DNA from 3 places in the Bradyrhizobium sp. SZCCHNRI2009 genome. Region 1 is predicted to be linked to each of the others. Evidence: predicted binding sites of a transcription regulator. Region 1 holds the regulator's gene; each other region holds the start of a gene.
The links. The regulator LexA, encoded in region 1, represses DNA repair genes until DNA is damaged. The targets are predictions, from matches to a motif close to TGTTCNNNNTGTGTTCNG.
Positions count from the first base shown of each region.

Region 2: the regulator LexA is predicted to act here: its motif matches at 5,159-5,176, upstream of recA (recombinase RecA).
Region 3: the regulator LexA is predicted to act here: its motif matches at 4,697-4,714, upstream of QX041_RS29485 (PA0069 family radical SAM protein).

Region 1 is NZ_JAUEUH010000002.1:698,280-705,657, reverse strand. Features, by position in the region: gene glp (gephyrin-like molybdotransferase Glp) at 1-1,108, shown strand, start outside; gene lexA (transcriptional repressor LexA) at 1,314-2,012, shown strand; gene QX041_RS10785 (hypothetical protein) at 2,287-2,727, shown strand; gene QX041_RS10780 (ComEC/Rec2 family competence protein) at 3,121-5,412, opposite strand; gene QX041_RS10775 (hypothetical protein) at 5,555-5,767, shown strand; gene QX041_RS10770 (glutamine--tRNA ligase/YqeY domain fusion protein) at 5,798-7,378, opposite strand, start outside.
Region 2 is NZ_JAUEUH010000008.1:214,952-222,329, forward strand. Features, by position in the region: gene gcvP (aminomethyl-transferring glycine dehydrogenase) at 1-2,617, shown strand, start outside; gene QX041_RS26555 (DUF1835 domain-containing protein) at 2,596-3,807, opposite strand; gene recA (recombinase RecA) at 3,973-5,067, opposite strand; gene QX041_RS26565 (hypothetical protein) at 5,650-5,943, shown strand; gene QX041_RS26570 (DUF6894 family protein) at 7,205-7,378, shown strand, end outside.
Region 3 is NZ_JAUEUH010000010.1:128,688-136,065, reverse strand. Features, by position in the region: gene QX041_RS29505 (uracil-DNA glycosylase) at 1-268, shown strand, start outside; gene QX041_RS29500 (glycosyltransferase family 39 protein) at 380-1,888, opposite strand; gene QX041_RS29495 (ribonuclease HII) at 2,098-2,952, opposite strand; gene QX041_RS29490 (VOC family protein) at 3,028-3,477, opposite strand; gene QX041_RS29485 (PA0069 family radical SAM protein) at 3,497-4,675, opposite strand; gene QX041_RS29480 (phosphoketolase family protein) at 4,866-7,283, shown strand.

The DNA.
Region 1 (7,378 bases):
GGCGCGGGACCTCGCGGCGCTGCGGACGCAGCCGCCCGAGGCAATGTCGGCGATGGACGGCTATGCCGTGCGCGCGGCGGACGCCGCCCAGGCCAAGGCGCGGCTGAAGGTCATCGGCGAGGTTGCGGCAGGGCGGCCGTTCGATCGCGTGGTTGGACCCGGCGAGGCGGCGCGGATCTTCACCGGTGGCGTTGTTCCGGAGGGTGCGGACGCGGTGGTGATCCAGGAGGACACGATCGCCGAAGATGGCCACGTCGTGATCACCGAGGCCGCGATCAAGGGCCGGCATATCCGGCCGGCGGGCGTCGACTTTCACCAGGGCATGGTGCTGCTGAAGTCCGGGCGCCGGCTCAGCGACCGCGACCTGTCGCTGGCGGCCAGCATGAATCATCCGGCGCTGCCGGTGCGGCGCCGGCCGAAGGTGGCGCTGCTCGCCACCGGCGACGAGCTGGTGATGCCGGGCTCGACGCCCGGCCCGGGCCAGATCGTCTATTCCAACGGCTACGCCTTGCGGGCGCTGGTGCGCAACGAGGGCGGGACCCCGATCGATCTCGGCATCGCCGCGGATACGATGGAGGCGACGATCGCCGGCATCCGCCGGGCCCGAGAGGCCAAGGCCGACATCTTGATCACGACCGGCGGCGCCTCGGTCGGCGATCACGACCTGGTCAAGCAGGCGCTCGAAGCCGAGGGCGTCGAGATGGCGTTCTGGAAGATCGCGATGCGGCCGGGCAAGCCGATGATGCACGGACGGCTCGGCGACGTCAGGGTGATCGGACTGCCCGGCAATCCCGTGTCGTCCTATGTCTGCGCCCTCCTGTTCCTGGTGCCGCTGATTCGGCGGCTGCTCGGCCGCGACGAGGCCGTGATGCCGCGCGAGACCGCCCTGCTCGGCCGCGAGCTCGGGCCGAACGATTCGCGCGAGGACTATCTGCGGGCGCGGCTCGAAGAGCGCGCCGACGGCACGCTGGTTGCGACCCCGGTGAGCCAGCAGGATTCGTCGCTGCTTGGGAATCTCGCGCTCTCGCAGGCGGTGGTGATCCGGCCGGCGTTTGCTCCGAAGGCGCCTGCCGGCAGCCCGTGCGAGATCCTGCGCCTGCCGAACTGAGCCGCTTCCCCGGTAAAGCCCGGTCTGTTCATCATATTTTTAGGATTGCGGAACACACATCGAACATATAGTGTCCGTTCATGATTTGTTTTTAGTATGTTGCGGGCGACGCGATGACGGTCCGACTCCAGGGCGCTCTCAGCCGGTTTGTGCGCGAGGCGCAGCTCCTGGACTCGGACGACAACAAACCGGGGACCAGGTCGAGATGCTGACGCGCAAACAGTACGAACTTCTGCGGTTCATCAACGAGCGGCTCAAGGAAGCCGGCGTGCCGCCGTCCTTCGACGAGATGAAGGATGCGCTCGATCTGCGCTCGAAGTCCGGCATTCATCGCCTGATCACGGCGCTCGAGGAGCGCGGCTTCATCCGCCGGCTGCCCAACCGCGCCCGCGCGATCGAGGTGATCAAGCTGCCCGAGCTGTCACAGGCCGCCAACAACCGCCGCGGCTTCACCCCATCGGTGATCGAGGGCAATCTCGGCAAGGTGCGCACCAGCACTCCCGCGCTGGACGATGGCGAGCGCCCCGTCGCAGTGCCGGTGATGGGCCGCATCGCCGCCGGTACCCCGATCGAGGCGCTGCAGACCCGCAGCCACACCATCAGCGTGCCTGCCGACATGCTCGGTAACGGCGATCACTACGCGCTCGAGGTACGCGGCGACTCCATGGTCGATGCCGGCATCCTCGACGGCGACATGGCGCTGATACAGCGCAACGAGACCGCCGACACCGGCGACATCGTGGTGGCGCTGATCGACGATGAGGAAGCGACGCTGAAGCGCTTCCGCCGCCGCGGCGCATCGATCGCGCTGGAGCCGGCCAACACCGCCTACGAGGTACGCATCCTGCCGCCGAACCGGGTGAAGATCCAAGGCAAGCTGGTCGGGCTGTACCGCAAGTACTGATCGCGAATGGGATCGGTCGATGGGCGGCGGGCGCACGCGCTTTCGCCGCCGATCGGAGGCTGCCCAGCAAAATACGTCACGCGCGAATGCACCTCATGATGTGCAGCGCGGCATGCTCAAACGCTTGTGATCGGCCGCGGGCACACGCGATGCAGATCAGCGCAGAATTGCCGCGAAGCGCGCGCTAACATCACCATCGATGTCCACTCTGATAGAGGCCTGCGCCTGTCCGGGGGGAGCGTGGGTCGGCTATCTCTCAACGAGGAGCGATCCGATGTGTGACTACAGCCTCCATGCGGTTGCGTCCCGTCCCGCCAAGGTCGGCGAGACGTTGATCTCGATGACCTTCCGTGGCACCGCCACCCGCGGCTTCGCGCTGGAGAGCGAGCCGACCGTCGCAGTCTGCATGCTGCCCGGCACCGAGTTGGCCTTCGCCGAGGACGTCCGCTACGACAGCCGCTGGCTCTGGACCCGGACGATCCGCGAGCGCGTCGCAAAGTTCAACAGCATCGAGACTCACATTCCCGATCGCCATCACGACGCGATCGAATTCGCCGATGGCCGCCACGTGCTGGTGACCCAGCTCTGCGAGGGCCAGCGCGTCACCGTGCTGCAATTGCCGGTCAGCAAGCAGCCAGCGCAGCGACGCCCGGACATCGCCGAGGACGTGCCGCCTTCGCAGGCCACACCGATTCGCCGCATCAGCATCACCTGAGGGGTCTCCGCATCGGCATTTCTCTCGGTCGTGAACGAGCTTTCGACCGTGGGAGATTTGGGTTCTGCAAGCGCAAAGTCCTCTCGGGCGAACCTCACGCCCCGGCATCGCATCGGATAGGAACGACATCCCTCGGCCGGCATGATGTGCCGGGGGAGCCTGCCGCCGTGGTCAACAAGATCGATTGGAACAAGGCCGCCGGGATCACCGAGCCCGGCTGCAATATGCTTGTGTTCGGATGGCTGACAGTCACGGCTGACGACATCGCCATCTGGCAACGCTATCCGCGCGCTGCGTTCACGCTGGCCGAAAGCCCCTCGCTGTTCGATGGACTTGGCAACATGGACCTGGCGACACCGAGTATCATCTCGGCACGTTCGAGCTGCCCGGCACTCAGTCTTCCTCGCCCTGCTCCGTCTCCGGCGGCGTCGCGTCCTGAGGCCGCACGGCCGGCGCGCGCGGCGTCAGCGTCGTGTCGAACTCGCCGGCCTCGGCGGGCGCCGGCCACCATGGGCGGTCGGTGCCGCCGGCACGCGCCGGCGTGACGGCGAAGCTCCTGCCCCGCTGCACCAGCATCAAGGCGCCCTGCTGTCGCAGCCGCTCGCGATCGATGACGGCCGCCGCGCAGGATGACGGCGCGGCGCGCGCGGTGACGATGAGCGCGACGCGGGCGCAATCATCGGCGAGCGCCTCGGCGCGCAGGGTCAGGGCGGCGAATCGGCCGTCGGCCATTGCGACCACGCAGCCCGCCTCGTCGCAGGAGACGCCATCGGTGAGCGATGAATCCGCCGGCAGCCGGGCATCGGCGTCGGCCGCGAGCCACTCCTTGGTGGCGAACACGTCCTTGCCGATGCGCATCGCATGCAGACGCCCGTCACGGCCGCGCACCGCCACCGCGCGCCCATCGCCGGCGATCAGCACGTCGGGCAGCGGCGTCGCGGCGGCCCACACGGTGGCCACCACGAGCCCCACGGCGCCCGACCAGCGCAGCGGTGTGCGCAGCAGGCCGATCAGGATGACACCGAGGCTGGCCAGGATCAGTGGACCGATGCCGAAGGCCGGGATGCGCCCGACCGCGCCGGGCAGCGCCGCCACCCAGCGCGTCACCGCGATCATCCAGTCGATGCCGAGGCCCATCAGCGTCCACCAGGGACCGTCGAGCCCGAACGGCGCCGCCACGAGGCCCATCAGGCCGGCCGGCATCACCAGCGCCGAGACGACCGGCATCGCTGCGAGATTGGCGAGCACGCCATAGGGCGTGGCGCGATGGAAATGGAAGGCGGCATAGGGCGTGGTGGCGAGCCCCGCGATCAGCGAGGCCAGCAACAGCATCGCAAGCTCGCGGCCGCCCCACAGCGCGATGCGCTGGGTGGCCGAGCTGTCCGGCGTCGCGAACAGTCTGGGCAGGCCGAACTGCACCAGCGCGACCAGGCCGAGCGTTGCCGCGAACGACATCTGGAAGCTCGGATGCACGAGCGCTTCCGGGGCCGCCACCAGCACGATCATCGCCGCGACCGCGAGCGTGCGGAAGGTGACGGCGCGGCGGTCGACCATGACCGCGATCAGCACGACGGCCGTCATGAAGAACGACCTTTGGGTCGCGACCTCCGCGCCTGAGAGCAACAGATAGAACGCCGCCGCGACCAGCGCCGCGGCCGCCGCCCATTTCTTGATCGGATGGCTGATGGTGAGGCCGGGGATCAGCGCCAGCAGCGCGCGCACGGCGAAGAACACGACGCCGGCGACGACCGCCATGTGATAGCCGGAGATCGACAGCACATGGCCGAGACCGGAGACGAACATCGCGTCGTTGACATCGGGCGTGATGGCGTCGCGCCGGCCGGTCAGCAGCGCGGTGGCGATGGCGCGCTCGTCGCCCGACAGGCGGCCGCGGATGCGTGCGTCGATCGCATCGCGCAGACCCTGCATGGCCGCCGCATAGCCCAGGCCGAAGCCGGCGGCCTGCGGCGGCGTCGCCGTCGTGATCGCGCCCATCACGAAGCCGGAGGCGCCGATGCCCTGGAAGAACATGTCGCGCGCGAAGTCGTAGGATCCCGGCCGCACCGGGGCCATCGGCGGCAGCAGCCGCGCCTTGAGCTGCACGAAGCTGCCGACCTCGGGCGCCGCGCCCTTGCGCACCGCGAGCCTGACACGCGCGATGGTGACGGCGTTGCGCGGGCTCTCCATCGACGTCACCCGCAGCACGATGCGGTCGCTGCGCTCGCGGATGTCGCGCGCCTCGACGAAGCCGGACAGCGCCACCGAATACAACGGCCGCGCCAGCACCGGATGCGCGACGCGCGCGGTCTTGACGGTCGCCGCGGCGAAGCCGCACGCCGCCGCCGCGATCATCACGGCAACCGGAAACAGCCGATGCCGCCGCATCATGATGGCGACGATGCCGAGCAGCGCCGCGGTGGTGGCGGCAATCCAGAGCACGGGCTCGTGATCGGCGGTGAAGTACAGCGCGATGCCGGCCCCGAACGCCACCGGCACCCAGGGTAGCAGCCGGCCCGCCCCGGCCTCCTCGGCCGCCCAGCTCTTCAGGCGGGCGGCGAACACCGACGACGCACCGGCCCCGATCGCGGGCCAGCCGCCGGCCAGCGCGCCGCGCGGCGGCCAGACATCGGCCATCACGCCCGCGATCCCGCGACGCCCTCCCGGCGGCCTGACCGGCTCCGCCATTGCCCCCACACCACCCGTTACCCGACGGGCGGAAAGGCTACCGGAAGCTGCGCGAGCGCGCCTAGCAGAACGGAACGGGAATCCTGGAAATCTGCACGGCCGCTGCGGGGGAACTTTTTGCGCCGCACGTGCTTTTCAGGGGATGGACGCCCACGACCCTGAAGACCCCTTCGCCGACCTCGCGCTCGAGAAGGCGATCCACCTGCGCTGGACTCTCCGGGACATCAAGGCCCACCGGCTGACGCTGTCCCCTGTCGCCGACGAAGATCTTTCGCTGCTCACCGAGCGCGGCCTCGTCGAACTCACCGACGGCGTGCCGACGCTGACCGAGGCCGGGCAGGACGCGATCAGCTGAGCCACACGCGTCCCGCGGTCTCCGCTTGCCTCACCCCTTCGCGACTTCCTTGGCGAAGGTGTCGCGCAGGCCGATGGTGCGGTTGAACACGAGCTTGTCGGGTGTCGAATCCGGATCGCGCACGAAGTAGCCCTGGCGCTCGAACTGCATCGGCGCGTCGGAATTGCTCTCGGCGATCGCCGGCTCGATGCGCGCGTCGGTCAGGACCTCGAGCGAGTTGGGATTGAGATCGGCGGTGAAGTCGGCCGCATTGGGGCTCGGATTGGCGAACAGCTGGTTGTAGAGGCGGATCTCGGCGGTCAGCGACTGTGCAGCGGGCAGCCAGTGCATCGTCGCCTTGACCTTGCGGCCATCAGGCGCGTTGCCGCCCTTGGTCGCCGGATCATAGGTACAGCGCAGCTCGACGATCTCGCCGGCGTCGTTCTTGATGACGTCGCGGCACTTGATGAAATAGGCGTAGCGCAGCCGCACCTCGTTGCCCGGCGACAGACGGAAGAACTTCTTCGGCGGATTCTCCATGAAGTCGTCCTGCTCGATATAGAGCTCGCGGCCGAACGCGATCCTGCGCGTGCCGGCTGCGGGATCGTCGGGATGGTTGATCGCCTCGAGCTCCTCGACCTGGCCTTCCGGATAGTTCTCGATCACCACCTTCAGCGGCCGCAGCACCGCCATCCGGCGCAGCGCCGTGCGATTCAGCTCCTCGCGGATGCAGAATTCGAGCATGCCGACGTCGACGATGCTGTTCGCCTTGGCGATGCCGATGCGCTTGATGAACTCGCGCACCGCCGCCGGCGGCACGCCGCGCCGCTTCAGGCCGGCGATGGTCGGCATGCGGGGATCGTTCCAGCCGGAGACATGGCCGTCCTGCACCAGCCGCGTCAGCACGCGCTTGGATAGCAGAGTATAGGTGAGATTGAGGCGCGCGAACTCGTACTGGTGCGGATGCGACGGCACCGGCAGCTTGTCCAGGAACCAGTCGTAGAGGGGACGGTGATCCTCGAACTCGAGCGTGCAGATCGAGTGCGTCACGCCCTCGATCGCGTCCGACTGCCCGTGCGCGTAGTCATAGCTCGGATAGATCTTCCAGGCGTCGCCGGTGCGCGGGTGGTGGGCGTGCAGGATCCGGTACAGCACGGGGTCGCGCAGGTTGATGTTGCCGGCGGCCATGTCGATCTTGGCGCGCAGCACGCGCGCGCCGTTCGGGAATTCGCCGGCCTTCATGCGCCGGAACAGGTCGAGATTCTCCTCGACCGAACGGTCGCGGAACGGGCTGTTCCTGCCGGGCTCGGTCAGCGTGCCGCGCGACAGCCGAATGTCTTCCTGAGACTGGTCGTCGACATAGGCCAAGCCGGCCTTGATCAGGCCCTCGGCCCAGTCGTAGAGGCGTTCGAAGTAATCCGAGGCGAAGAACAGGTTTTCGCCCCAGTCATAGCCGAGCCAGCGCACGTCAGCCTGGATGGAATCGATATATTCCTGCTCTTCCTTGGTCGGATTGGTGTCGTCGAAGCGCAGATTGCAGCGGCCGCCGAACTCCTGGGCAATGCCGAAGTTGAGGCCGATCGACTTGGCATGGCCGATATGCAGGTAGCCGTTCGGCTCCGGGGGGAACCG
Region 2 (7,378 bases), on a different contig from region 1:
CGGCCAGGGATATTCCGGCACGCTCATGCCGGCGGTGATCCAGCGCAACATCCTGGAGAACCCGGCTTGGTACACGGCCTACACTCCCTATCAGCCGGAGATCAGCCAGGGCCGGCTGGAGGCGCTATTCAACTTCCAGACCATGATCTGCGATCTCACCGGGCTCGACGTCGCCAACGCCTCGCTGCTCGACGAGGCCACGGCGGCGGCGGAAGCGATGGCTCTGGCCGAGCGTTCGGCGCGGGCGAAGACCAAGGCGTTCTTCGTCGATCGGAACGTGCATCCGCAGACGCTGGCGGTGCTGCGCACCCGCGCGGAGCCGCTCGGCTGGCAGCTGATCGTCGGCGACCCCGCCGAGGATCTGGACGGCACCGAGGTGTTCGGCGGCCTGCTGCAATATCCGGACACGACGGGCGCGCTGCGCGATCCGCGCGCCGCGATTGCCAAGCTGCATGACAAGGGCGCGCTCGCGATCCTCGCCGCCGACCTGCTGGCGGTGACCGTGATTGCCTCGCCGGGGGAACTCGGCGCCGACATCGCGATCGGCTCGGCGCAGCGCTTCGGCGTGCCGATGGGCTATGGCGGACCGCATGCGGCCTACATGGCGGTGCGCGATGCGCTGAAGCGGTCGCTGCCCGGCCGCATCGTCGGCCTCTCCGTCGATTCACGCGGGGCTCCCGCCTATCGGCTGGCGCTGCAGACCCGCGAGCAGCACATCCGCCGCGAGAAGGCGACCTCGAACATCTGCACGGCGCAGGTGCTGCTGGCGGTGATTGCCGCGATGTACGCGGTCTATCATGGCCCCGACGGGCTGAAGGCGATCGCCCGCACCGCGCATCGGCGGACCGCGGTGCTGGCTGCAGGGCTGCGCAAGCTCGGCTTTGCGCCGGAAAGCGAGGCCTTCTTCGACACGGTCACCGTCGAGGCCGGCGCCAAGTCCGAGTCGATCATCGCCCGCGCGGAAGGCGAGCGGATCAATCTCGGGCGCGACGGCAGCAGGCTGCGGATCGCGCTCGATGAGACCACGACGGCCGATGTCGTCGAAGCCGTCTGGCGCGCTTTCGGCGGCGAGCTCTCCTACACGACGATCGAGGCGGAAGCGCGCGAGGCTCTGCCGGCCGAGCTCAAGCGGCAGCGGCCGTTCCTGACCCATCCGGTGTTCCACGCGCATCGCTCCGAGACCGAGATGCTGCGCTATCTGCGCAAGCTCGCGGACCGCGACCTCGCGCTCGATCGCGCGATGATTCCGCTCGGCTCCTGCACGATGAAGCTGAACGCGACGACCGAGATGATTCCACTGACGTGGCCGGAATTCGCCAGCCTGCACCCGTTCGTGCCGCGCGCGCAGGCCGCCGGCTATCATACGATGTTCGCCGATCTGACCGACTGGTTGTGCCGGATCTCCGGCTATGACGCGGTGTCGCTGCAGCCGAACTCGGGCGCGCAGGGCGAATATGCCGGCCTCCTGGCGATCCGCGGCTACTACGCCGCCCGCGGCGAGGGCCATCGCACCATCTGCCTGATTCCTTCCTCCGCCCACGGCACCAACCCGGCCTCGGCGCACATGGCCGGCATGGAGGTGGTCGTGGTCGGCTGCGATGCAGGCGGCAATGTCGATCTCGCCGATCTCAAGGCCAAGGCGGAAGCGCATAGCGCCAAGCTCGCCGCCATCATGATCACCTATCCCTCGACGCATGGCGTGTTCGAGGAGCACATCCGCGACATCTGCGACATCGTCCATGCCCACGGCGGACAGGTCTATCTCGACGGCGCCAACCTCAATGCGCAGGTCGGCCTCGCCAGACCCGGCGATTACGGCGCCGATGTCAGCCATTTCAACCTGCACAAGACCTTCTGCATTCCGCATGGCGGCGGCGGCCCGGGCATGGGCCCGATCGGCGTGAAGGCGCATCTGGCGCCCTTCCTGCCCGGTCACCCTGCGACCGACGGCGCGAGCGCGCATCCGATCGGGCCGGTCTCGGCCGCCCCCTACGGCTCGGCCTCGATCCTGACCATCTCCTACATCTACATGCTGCTGATGGGCGGCGACGGCCTGACCCGCGCCACCGAGATTGCGATCCTCAACGCCAACTACGTCGCGGCGCGGCTCGATGCGCATTTTCCGGTGCTCTACCGCAACGAGCGCGGCCGCGTCGCGCATGAATGCATCATCGACCCGCGGCCGCTCAAGCAGAGCAGCGGCGTCACCGTCGACGACATCGCCAAGCGGCTGATCGACTACGGCTTCCACGCGCCGACCATGAGCTTCCCGGTGGCGGGCACCTTGATGATCGAGCCGACGGAATCGGAGTCCAAGGCGGAGCTCGACCGCTTCTGCGACGCCATGATCGCGATCCGGAAGGAGATCGCCGAGGTCGAACAGGGCCGCTTCGGAATCGAGGCCTCGCCGCTGCGCCACGCGCCGCACACGGTGCACGACATCGCCGACGACGATTGGAACAGGGCCTACCGGCGCAGCGAGGGCTGCTTCCCCGCGGGCACCTCGCGCACCGACAAGTACTGGTGTCCGGTCGGCCGCGTCGACAACGTCTACGGCGACCGCAATCTGGTGTGCTCATGCCCGCCGGTGGCGGACTACGCCCAGGCGGCGGAGTAAGCCTCCTCACACATGTTCCAATGGATCGGGCGCCACGGCTCGCGACAATCAATGACGTGAGGCGTGCCGGGATCCGGAGCGATGAGCACCGCATGCCAGCGCCAGAGATTGGCGTTGATCAATTCGGTGCCGCCCCACCAGCGCCGGATCGGATTATGGCTGCTGAAATCCTCCTCGCCGGCCAGGATCGCCTTGCCGAGCGGCGTCAGCGACAGCGTGCTCGCCTTGTAGCGCTCGAGGCGTTCACGGCTGTCGTGCATCTCGACCGAGAACGGCCGTTCGGCGAGGCCCGAAATTGCCGGCGCCGGCGCCAGTGCCAGACCGTCGAGCAACGCGCCTCCCTCCCAATAGTCATAGACGCGGCGTTGAAAGCGATCCCGATGATGCGGCAACAGGTCGAATGCGTGCTGATAGCCGGCTGACAGCAATTCGAGGATTCTCAGCTCCGATGCTCCGAGGCCAGTCGCAACACCGGGAAGCTCATCGAGCATCTCCTGCACGCAGCGGCGAAGCTGCGGCAGCGCACTGAGATCCTGCTTCAACAGATCGAACCAGGCTTGCGGCGTCGGCGCCCGAAACGCCTGCCATGCCAGATGGCCCAAATCGAGATGCTCACGCGCAAGCTCTACGCCGGCAATGGTCCGACCGGCGAGTCGCCCGGCCGGGGCATCGGATAGCGGAACATCGACATGCCGCAATACGATCTTCGTCGCGATCTCCGCGTGATGGCGCAGATAGTCCAAGAGCCAGATCAGCACCAACTGGTCGTTCGGACGGGTCCCCATCCACAGCTCGACGCTATCGCAACGGTCGACAAGTTCGAGAAAACTCTGACTCCGCCCGCCGACCGCCATGAAGTCGCCACGCGAGGCGAAATCCAACCAATGCCCGCGCTTCGGTCGCGCGGTGCGCTGGACGAGATAAGCCGATAACTCGGCATCTGATGGCAACGGTCCCCATACGAAACGATGGAGAATTGGCACCACCAAGTCGGCAAACCCGCCTCTCCGAAGCGCTCCGGCGCTGGGATCATCGGCCGCTAGAATCAAACGCGTCATGCTGTTGGCTCCGGCACGACCTGATTGGCTCAAGACGCTATCAACACGTTCGCGATCGGCTCCCGGCGCCCAGGACTGGCGTCGGAAGTGTCGGTGCCGCCGCGCGGATCCGGTCTGCTCGTCCGCGCGCACGCTTTCGATTATTCGCGCTGAAGATCGTATCCGGCGCTCGGAAACTCAGGCTCACTGCATTCGGTCATGCAGCAACCGCAGATTTCGGCAGAACACCACACATCTGCAAACGGGCGCCGGAACGTCGGCAACGCAACGTCCACGGCACCCGCTGCCGTCTTACCTCTACTCCTCCGCCGGCTCCTCGCCGTCGGCGTCGGCGTCGCGCTCGGCGTTGCCGGCCAGGATCTGCTCGGCGATCAGGCCGGAGTTCTGGCGGATCGCGGCTTCGATCTTGGCGGTCATGTCCGGATTGGCCTTGAGGAACGATTTCGAATTCTCACGTCCCTGCCCGAGACGCTGACTATCGTAGGAGAACCAGGCGCCGGACTTCTCGACGATGCCGGCCTTGACGCCGAGATCGAGGATCTCGCCCATCTTGGAGACGCCCTCGCCATACATGATGTCGAATTCGACCTGCTTGAACGGCGGCGCCAGCTTGTTCTTCACCACCTTCACACGGGTGGAATTGCCGATCACCTCGTCGCGCTCCTTGATCGCGCCGATGCGGCGGATGTCGAGGCGAACCGAGGCATAAAACTTCAGCGCGTTGCCGCCGGTGGTGGTCTCCGGCGAGCCGTACATCACACCGATCTTCATGCGGATCTGGTTGATGAAGATCACCATCGTGTTGGACTTGTTGATCGAGGCCGTCAGCTTGCGCAGAGCCTGGCTCATCAGGCGGGCCTGCAGGCCCGGCAGCGACTCGCCCATCTCGCCTTCGAGTTCGGCCTTCGGCACCAGCGCCGCCACGGAGTCGACCACCAGCACGTCGACCGCACCGGAACGCACCAGGGTGTCGCAGATCTCCAGCGCCTGCTCACCCGTATCCGGCTGCGAGATCAGAAGCTCGTCGATGTTCACGCCGAGTTTGCGCGCATACACCGGATCGAGCGCATGCTCGGCATCGATGAAGGCGCAGATGCCGCCCTTCTTCTGCGCTTCTGCCACCGTGTGCAGCGCCAGCGTGGTCTTGCCCGAGGATTCCGGCCCGTAGATCTCGACGATGCGGCCCTTCGGCAAACCGCCGATGCCGAGCGCGATGTCGAGCCCGAGCGAGCCGCTGGACACCGTATCGACATCCATCGAACGGTCGTTCTTGCCCAGCTTCATCACCGAGCCCTTGCCGAACTGACGCTCGATCTGGGACAGCGCAGCGGAGAGCGCCTTACTCTTATCCATGGAGGAACCTTCGACGATACGCAGGGCGGTGGCGGACATTGGCGCTCCTTATGGCGGGGATTCGCGGGATGGACAAACGGTTAACGAGGTCGGCCAGCAATCTTGAGGTGAATGTACTCCATCCGTTCTTTGTTCGCAATATGTTCTTCTCGACATTCACACCTCTCTTTCACAAACCCCTGACAACCCGCGGGAGACACGCCTGCCGCTCGAGGGCCGAGGGCCGGCGCGCGGTGCACCGCGCACCAGCGAGGGAGCGCTGCCCGATCAGCGCGCCCGGAAGCGAAGTACGGCATGCGGGATGCTGGATGACGGCGACTGCGAAGGGATCCCGATCCGGCTGGAGGCGGAAGCCATGCGCGCGAACGGCGCGGCCGCCGACCGGTGATCGCGCGGACTACGACCAGCCTGCGCGAGCGCTCCAACCTCGCTTTCCACGCCTGCGGCATACACAAAATCAATTATAAGTAGTTATTGTCGTCTCGGCCGTGCCCTATCATCCTGCTGGTCCTTCTCTCTGAGCCTCGCAGACCGCTTCCAATTTTCGGAACCAGCATGACCGGATCCAACAACGAACAGACCCTCACGCTGTGGCGCCCTGTCGGCCCAAAGGAGCTTGCCTTGATCGAGGCGTCGGGCATGCGTGCGTTTCCGCCGCGCCTTCCGGAGCAGCCGATCTTCTACCCGGTGCTGACCGAGGACTATGCCGTGAAGATCGCACGGGACTGGAACGTGCCGGCGAGCGGCGCCGGCCACGTGCTGCGCTTTGCGATCCTGCGAGGCTTCATCGACACCTACGAGGTGCGCGAGGCCGGCGGCCGCAAGCATCGCGAGTACTGGATTCCCAGCGAAGACCTCGCCGACTTCAACGCCGCAATCGTTGGACCGATCGTGCTTGTCAGGTCTTTTCCTTGAAACTACCAACTCCTACACGCGTGCGTAGATCGCACATTCCGTGGTTCTCCTGAGAGGAACGAAGTTCCATCGCCTCTTCTGCTTTTGTTCGGCTCGTCGTGCGTGCAGGCGCACGATTTCGATGCAGACGCGCAGCCGCGCGCAAGCGGCGGCCGGCCATCAGGTTCCGCATCACGTGGCGTGCAAGCACTCGACGGCCACCATATGACGGACGACAGATGAAGCGACGAACCTCGGACGCCCCCGTGTCGGACCCTGCCCAAGAATGCGTTAGCGCGCCATTGGCGCGGCTCCTCATGCCGGCCCGAGGAATGGCCCGGAAAAAACCCGCGTGATCCGCATCACGCGCGCCGGCGCTCACGACATCTTCAAGCCACAAACCATTGTCATAAACTTTGGGTTGCGTTATAGAATCGTGGTTGTCGTACGTCTGAGCAGATTTTTGATCAGCCCCGGATTTGTTTGTTCGTTGCGATGATGGTCGCCGCACATCGTCTAGTTTATCGCCTTTGGTGTGCCGTCGACCGATCCCTTGCAGCCTGTCAGCTCCCGCACTTGCAGGCTCCGTCACACGTAGGCGCACGGCCCTGAAACCATCCGCGCCGAAAGAAAGCCCCGGACGACGTCCGGGGCTTTCGACGTTGATAGCTCCGCTCGGGATGCATCTCCCTCCGTCATTGTCGTGATGTCGGGGAACGGATCGCGTGCGTTGCGCTTCATATTGGCGATGACAACAAATGACGTGACGTGCCCGTCCTGCAGGGCCGGCCTTCAAAGGATCGAGCTTCACTCGCAGCAAGACGCCGCGGGAGAGAGGCGTTGTCCGGCCTGCGATGAACTCTTGGAAATGGTCGACGGCGCGACGCAGATCGCCTACCGACTGACAGTCGTGCCGGAACGGATCTTCGACCACAGCCAGGTGCGCGTCCCACGGCGGCCGATCGAGATTGCAACCTTGATCTGACGCAAGGCACGCCTACAGATTTCGCACTAATTTAATCGTGTCACTGCCGAACTGCCCTCGCTGGGAAGCTACGACGTTGACGCCGAGCCTCGGACCGCAGCGGTCCGAGGCTCATTCGTTGGCCCGCGATTCGTCCGGTTGCGCCGCACATCACCAACGGCAATCAGCCTAACCGAAGCGATCAGCGCGACCGACCGTATTTTACCGGAATTGATCCGAGTGGGTTTTGCGCTTCCATTTGTGGTGCGTACATCAAACCCAGCGGCCTGGGGCGGTCAGGGCTCACCGGTTTTGGCAATGCCGCTCTATTTCTTTCGTATCCGCAACGGCCACTTCTCAGGCGCGTCCGAGTATGGGACCGAGTGCGCCGACCGCAACGCAGCCTGGAAAGAGATGACCACCGTCTGCGCCGACATGGCCAGCAGCATCTCGCGCAAGCTCGCCGAAAACTCCGAATGGCAGATGGAGCTG
Region 3 (7,378 bases), on a different contig from region 1:
GCAGATCTGCCTGCCGTTCATCCGCCGCCAGATCGAGCTGGTCGATCCCGACGTGCTGGTGACGCTCGGCAACCCGTCGACGCAGGCGCTGCTCGGCACCACCGAGGGCATCATGCGCACGCGCGGCAAATGGCGCGACTACGACACCGGCAAGCGCACCATCCGCGCGATCGCCACCTTCCATCCGGCCTATCTGTTGCGCTCGCCGTCCTACAAGCGGCTGTCATGGCAGGATTTGCGCGCGATCGCGAAGGTGATGGCGGTCTGAGCCGAACTCCCTCCGCGTCATTGCGAGCGAAGCGAAGCAATCTAGAATCCCGCCCAAGCCTCTGCATTGCTTCGTCGCTTCGCTCCGCGCAATGACGGCTTATGGAAAGCGCTACGGTCCCTTCGGCCGCACGATGGCCCAGCCGACGCGCAGCACCGGCTGGCGGCCATTGATCAGCCAGTCGAAGCTGCGCGGCACCTCCGGCACCAGCCCAGGAAAGCGCTGGGCGATCTCCGGCGGTGGGGTGCCGACCGTGTCGGAGGCGCGCCATACCACGACGCCGCCGCTCTCGGCGAATTTGGCCGGCGTGACCCAGGGCGTCCGCTGCGGGGTGGCATCGAGGAACAGATGCGCGCGGCGGCGGCCGAGCGCGACCAGGCTGGCGAGTTGCGGATCGCCGGCGACCGCCTGCAGCGGCTGGTTGGTACGGCGCTCAAAACTCTCGACGAAGAAACGAGAGATGTCGCGGGCCGGCATCGCCGTCGCGACCTCGCGGTCGCCGAGCAACGGCAGCACCACAGCGCTGCCCGCCGCGAGGATGGCGGGCGCGGCGATCGCAACCGCCCAGACCAGGCGCAGCAGCCGCTGCCGCCGCAGATAGATCAGATCACCCGACGCAACCACCAGGGCAAGACCGACCATGGTCAGGGTCACGGCAGTGCCGCCGAACACGGTCGAGAGGCCGAACAGGCCGGCGATCAGACTGCCGGCCAGCGCCGGTGCAATCGCGAAGCAATAGACGAAGTCGCGCGCGAGCGGCGGCACCGAGCGGCGATAGATGATCGGCGCATCGGTCTCGCCGCGATTGATCCAGCCGGCGTCGAGCAGCACCAGCAGCAGCACGGCCGAGATCGCCAGCAGCAGCCCCCCCGCCAGCGCGAGCCAATGCCAGGCGCGCACCGAGAGCTCGGCGAGAACGGGCAGCGCCGGTAAGCCGACGCTCTCGGAACGCAGCACGAAAATGAGATAAGGCAGCGCCAGCGCCACCACCACGAGCAGCGCGAACAGCGGATCGAACGAGCGAAGCACGCGGCGGCCCTGCGCGGTCGAGACCACGAAGCCCGCGATCAGCAGCAGCAGGCCGGCGGCGGCCGGCGTGGTCAGCAGCAGCAGGCCGGCCTCGATCGACCAGGCAAACCAGGCGTTGCGCCGGCCCTCGCCGAGAATCCGCCAGCTATGCAGCAGCAGCAGCGCCCAGAGCGGACGCGCCAGCACCTCCGGACCGAATTCCAGCGTGGGCGCACCGAACGCGGTGATGGTCATGGTCAGCAGCACGGCAAGCACCGCCTGCTGGCCGCCGACGATCGCCGCCGCCAGGAGATACATCACCCACAGACTGAGCGCCGAGCACAGCACGGCCAGCACGTAGACGCCGAGCAGATGATTGCCGGCAAGGCGATAGGCGACGTCCGACAGCCAGAACGACAGCGGCGGCCCGAGATCGGTGCCGACCTGGTACTCGCGTCCGAACGCGATGGTGGTGGCAAGCTGGCCGGGCGGGCTGCGATAGAACAGCATGGCCACGCCGAGCCACATCAGGGCCTGGCACAGCACCACGATGACGACGACCAGCCGCGGCCTTGCGCGGATCAGTTCGACAACCAGGGACGTGAAACGCATGAACGGCTGGATCGCTTGGCTGAATCGCTGAGGACGTCGAGGAGGCCGGCAGGACCGTCGCTCATCCGCAGCAGCCTCGCTGTCCGACGCCCGCAATCGATACCGCACGATCGGGGCGCACAACACCGCCCCTGCTGCGAGGAGTGACACTTCGTGCTGGCTGGCTAACCAAAACTATTAAGACCGCGGCGACCGCGAGGCAACCTGCATCAGACCCCGACCGAGATTTCAGTGGATGTCACCACGGTCACCTCGGCAAACAAATCCGGCTCCGGGACGTCGGTCCACGGCTGATGCTTGCGCCGGGCGGCCACGACGGGTGCGAACAGGCTGCGATGATGCACCGACGGTCCGAGCCGGTCCAGCGCAGCGAGGTGCTCCGGCACGGCATACCCCTTGTGCTGCTCGAAGCCGTAGCCGGGGCAATCCTGCGCCAGCGCGCACATCAGCCGGTCGCGCGTGACCTTGGCGACGATCGAGGCGGCCGCAATCGACATCACCAGGCCATCGCCGCCGATCACCGCCTCGCAGCCGCAATCGACGTCGATGCGGTCGCGGCCGTCGACGAAGACGTGCTTCGGCGCCTCGGGCAACGCCCTCACGGCGCGCGACAGCGCCCACAGCGAGGCCCGCAGGATGTTGTCGCGATCGATTCGCGCCGGCGAGGCGACAGCCACCGCGAACGCCGACGTCTTGCAGATCTTGTCGAACAGCGCCTCGCGCTGCTCCGCGCTCAGCCGCTTGGAGTCATCGAGGCCTTTCGGGATGCGCGCGGGATCGAGAATCACGGCCGCGGCGACCACCGGACCGGCCAGCGGCCCCCGTCCCGCCTCGTCGCAACCGGCGACCGGCCAGATGCCCTGCTTGAGCAGCGCGCGCTCCCGCCGGAAGCTCGGCGGCGTCACCGCGATGACGCCCTTGCCGAGCTTGGCGGCCGACCTGCCGGCAGCATTCGTGGCAACAGGCTTGGTTGCGGCCTTTGCAGGTGCGCTCTTCGCCACGGCGCCGCTCGTCGCCTTCGCCCTGCCCGGCTTTTTTGACTGATCGCGAATCATGGCCGGCATGGTGCGAAACGGCCCGCGGCGGCGCAACCCCGAACGGACCTCATTCCCCGCTATTCGCCCCTTGCCCGCGACCGACTACGCCGGCAGATGCACTCGATCATCCTTGCCGACATCAATCCCCGGCGCGATCACCACTTCCCAGACATGACCGTCCGGATCGGAGAAGTAGCCGCTGTAACCGCCATAGTCGGTTCGTTGCGCCGGCTTCAGCAGCATCGCGCCTTTCTCCACCGCCGACGCGAGCGCCGCATCGACCTCGGCCTCCGAGCGGCAGTTCCATGCCAGCGTCACGCCGCGGAATGCCTGGGGGCGCGGTGCGTCCGGCACGCCCGCATCATCGGCGAGCGCGCCCCACGGGTACAGCGCCAGCACCGTCCCGCCGGTCTCGAAGAATGCCACGGCCTCTCCGGTCGCGCGGAATTTTCGGGCGAAGCCGAGCGACGTATAGAAGGCGATGCTCCGCCGCATCTCGGATACACCGAGTGTGATGACGGTGAACCGCGGAACGCTCGCTTGTGCGCTCATCAACTGCTCTCCGCACGCTTCAGAACAGGCTGAGTTGCTGCCCGCCGCCCTTCGGCCGGACGAAATGATCGGTCGTCAACTTGGTCCGGCGCTTGTTCAGGCCGAGCTTTTCGCAGGCGATCTCGAAGCGGCGGCCGATCATCCAGGCCATCGGGCCCGTCCCCTTCATTCGCGTGCCCCATTGCGAGTCGTAATCGCGGCCGCCGCGCATGTCGCGGATCAGGGTGAAGACGTGGCGGTAGCGGTCCGGATAATGCTCGAGCAACCACTCGCGGAACAGGTCGCGCACCTCCAGCGGCAGGCGCAGCAGCACATAGGCAGCCTCCTTGACGCCGGCATGGGCGGCGGCATCGAGGATGCGCTCGATCTCGCTGTCGTTCAGCGCCGGGATCACCGGCGCCACCATCACCGTGGTCGGAATGCCGGCCCTCGACAGCGCCTGCAGCGCCTCCAGCCGCTTCGACGGTGTCGAGGCCCGCGGCTCCATGGTGCGCGCCAGCTTCGGATCCAGCGTGGTCACGGAGATCGCGACCTTCGCCAGGTTCCTCTTGGCCATCCGCGCCAGGATGTCGGCATCACGCATCACCAGCGCCGACTTGGTCACGATCCCGACGGGATGGCCAACCTTTTCCAGCACCTCGAGGATGCCGCGCATGATCTTCCGCTCGCGCTCGATCGGCTGATAGGGATCGGTGTTGGTTCCGATCGCGATCATCCGCGGCTCGTAGCCGCTGGCCGCGAGCTCCTTTTCCAGGAGCGCGGGCGCATCCGGCTTCACGAACAGCTTGGATTCAAAATCAAGACCAGGCGACAGCCCGAGAAACGCATGGGTCGGCCGCGCGAAGCAGTAGACACAGCCGTGCTCGCAGCCGCGATACGGGTTGATCGAGCGATCGAAACCGATGTCCGGCGAGTCGTTGCGGGTGATGACCTTGCGCGAGGTATCGGTCGCGACCATGGTCTTGAATGGCGGCAAATCCTCGAGACTCTGCCAGCCATCGTCGAAGACGACGCGAGCCTCCGCTTCGTAGCGGCCGCTCGCATTGGATTGTGCACCCCGGCCGCGGCGCCGGCCCCGTTCGATGGCGACCGCGAGTTCGGGGAAGTCGTTTTCCGGGCCAGATGAAGGCGCGCCCACCGGCTCGGAGGGCACCGGGACCGGCGGGCGCTTGAGGGCATGTGAAGATGCTCGGCTCATGGCCAAGACATAGCACACAAAAAGAACAATACAAGAACAAAAGAGAACAACGTCTCGGAACGGTTCTGGAGCCACGCAAGGCCAACCATCACATTCCCGTTCTATCCTTCGCAGCGCACTGGAACGGAATGGTGCGGCGTTACTCTAATGCACTTCCCGCAAGCGCGAAGCGGACGGCAAGCGAGGTTCCATGAACATCACGTCTTCCCATCAGACCAAAACGGCCGACGATCTCGACCTGCTCGATCGCTATTGGCGCGCGGCGAACTATCTCTCGGTCGGGCAGATCTATCTGCTGGACAACCCGCTGCTGCGCGAGCCGTTGAAAGCGGAGCACGTCAAGCCGCGCCTGCTCGGCCACTGGGGGACGACGCCCGGACTGAATTTCATCTACGCCCATCTCAATCGCGCCATCCAGGCGCAGGATCTCGACGTCATCTACGTGTGCGGTCCCGGCCATGGCGGCCCCGGCATGGTCGCCAACACCTATCTCGAAGGCAGCTACAGCGAGATCTATCCGGACATCACGCGCGATGCCGATGGCCTGCGCAAGCTGTTCCGGCAGTTCTCCTTCCCTGGCGGCATCCCGAGCCATGCCGCGCCCGAGACGCCGGGCTCGATCCACGAAGGCGGCGAGCTCGGCTACGCGCTGGTGCACGCCTATGGTGCGGCGTTCGACAATCCCGATCTGATCGTGGCCTGCGTGGTCGGCGACGGCGAAGCCGAGACCGGGCCCCTCGCCGCATCCTGGCATTCGAACAAGTTCCTGAACCCGGCCCATGACGGCGCGGTGCTGCCGATTTTGCATCTCAACGGCTACAAGATCGCCAATCCGACCGTGCTCGGCCGCATGGGCGATGCCGAGATCAAATGCCTGTTCGAAGGTTACGGCTACGAGCCGCTGTTCGTCGAAGGCGCGGAGCCGAAGGCGATGCATCGCCAGATGGCGGACGCGCTCGATGTCGCGCTCGCGAGCATCCGCTCGATCCAGCAGAATGCGCGTCAGCCGGATGCAACGATCCAACGGCCGCGCTGGCCGATGATCGTGCTGCGCAGCCCGAAGGGCTGGACCGGGCCGAAGGAGGTCGACGGCCTCAAGGTCGAAGGCTTCTGGCGCGCCCATCAGGTGCCGATCACCAATCCGCGCGGCAAGCCCGAGCATCTCGCGCTGCTCGAAGCGTGGATGAAAAGCTACGAGCCGGAAACGCTGTTCGACGGCCACGGCCGGCTCGTGCCGGAGCTGCAGGCACTGGCACCGAAGGGCACGCGGCGCATGGGCGCCAACCCGCATGCCAATGGCGGTCTGCTCAAGCGCGAGCTCAGGCTCCCAGACTACCAGCATTTTGCGGTCGAGGTGTCCTCTCCGGGCCAGACCATGGCTGAAGCCACGCGCGAGCTCGGCAAGTTCCTGCGCGACGTGATCACGCTGAATGCAGAGACACGCAACTTCCGCATCATGGGCCCGGACGAGACCGCCTCGAACCGGCTCGATGCCGTATTCGAGGTCACCGAGCGGGTGTGGATGGAAGGCATCGAGCCCTACGATGTCCACCTCGCCCATGACGGCCGCGTGATGGAGGTGCTGAGCGAGCATCTCTGCCAGGGCTGGCTGGAGGGCTATCTGCTCACCGGCCGCCACGGCCTGTTCTCCTGCTACGAGGCGTTCATCCACATCGTCGATTCGATGTTCAACCAGCACGCCAAATGGCTGAAGGTGTCACGCGAGCTGCCGTGGCGGCGCCCGATCGCGTCGCTGAACTATCTCCTGACCTCGCATGTCTGGCGGCAGGACCATAACGGCTTCAGCCATCAGGACCCCGGCTTCGTCGACCTCGTCGCCAACAAGAAGGCGGACATCGTCCGCATCTACTTCCCGCCGGATGCCAACACGCTGTTGTGGATCGCGGACCACTGCCTGCGCACCTACGACCGCATCAACGTCATCGTTGCCGGCAAGCAGCCGGCGCCGCAATGGCTGTCGATGCAGGAGGCGGCGACGCATTGCGACGCCGGCATCGGCATCTGGTCTTGGGCCGGCACCGAGCCCGCCGACGAGGAGCCCGACGTGGTGATGGCCTGCGCCGGAGATGTCCCGACCCTGGAGACGCTCGCAGCCGTCGACCTGCTGCGCAAGGAATTGCCCGACCTGAAGATCCGTGTGGTCAACGTCGTCGACCTCATGACCCTGCAGCCGAAGCAGGACCATCCGCACGGCCTCAGCGACCGCGACTTCGACAGCCTGTTCACCACCAACAAGCCGGTGATCTTCGCCTATCACGGCTATCCGTATCTGATCCATCGCCTCACCTACAGCCGCACCAACCATGCCGGCATGCATGTGCGCGGCTTCATCGAGGAAGGCACCACGACGACTCCGTTCGACATGGTCGTGCTGAACGAGCTCGACCGTTTCCACCTCGCCATCGAGGCGATCGAACGCGTGCCCGGCCTCAGCGTGTCGGCGGCTCATGTGAAGCAGAAATTCCGCGATGCGCTGATCGAGCATGCCCGCTACATCCGCGCGCATGGCGAGGACATGCCGGCGATCCGCGACTGGGTGTGGCCGAACAGCGCCGGCGGCACCACGCCGACACAGGCAGGCGACTGAGCCAGTCAAGCGCGAGCTTCAGCAACACGGCACCTTGAAATAGCACCGTTCGGGCGCGGGCCGAACGGCGCGGCCAGGTACGTGCTGCAAAATTC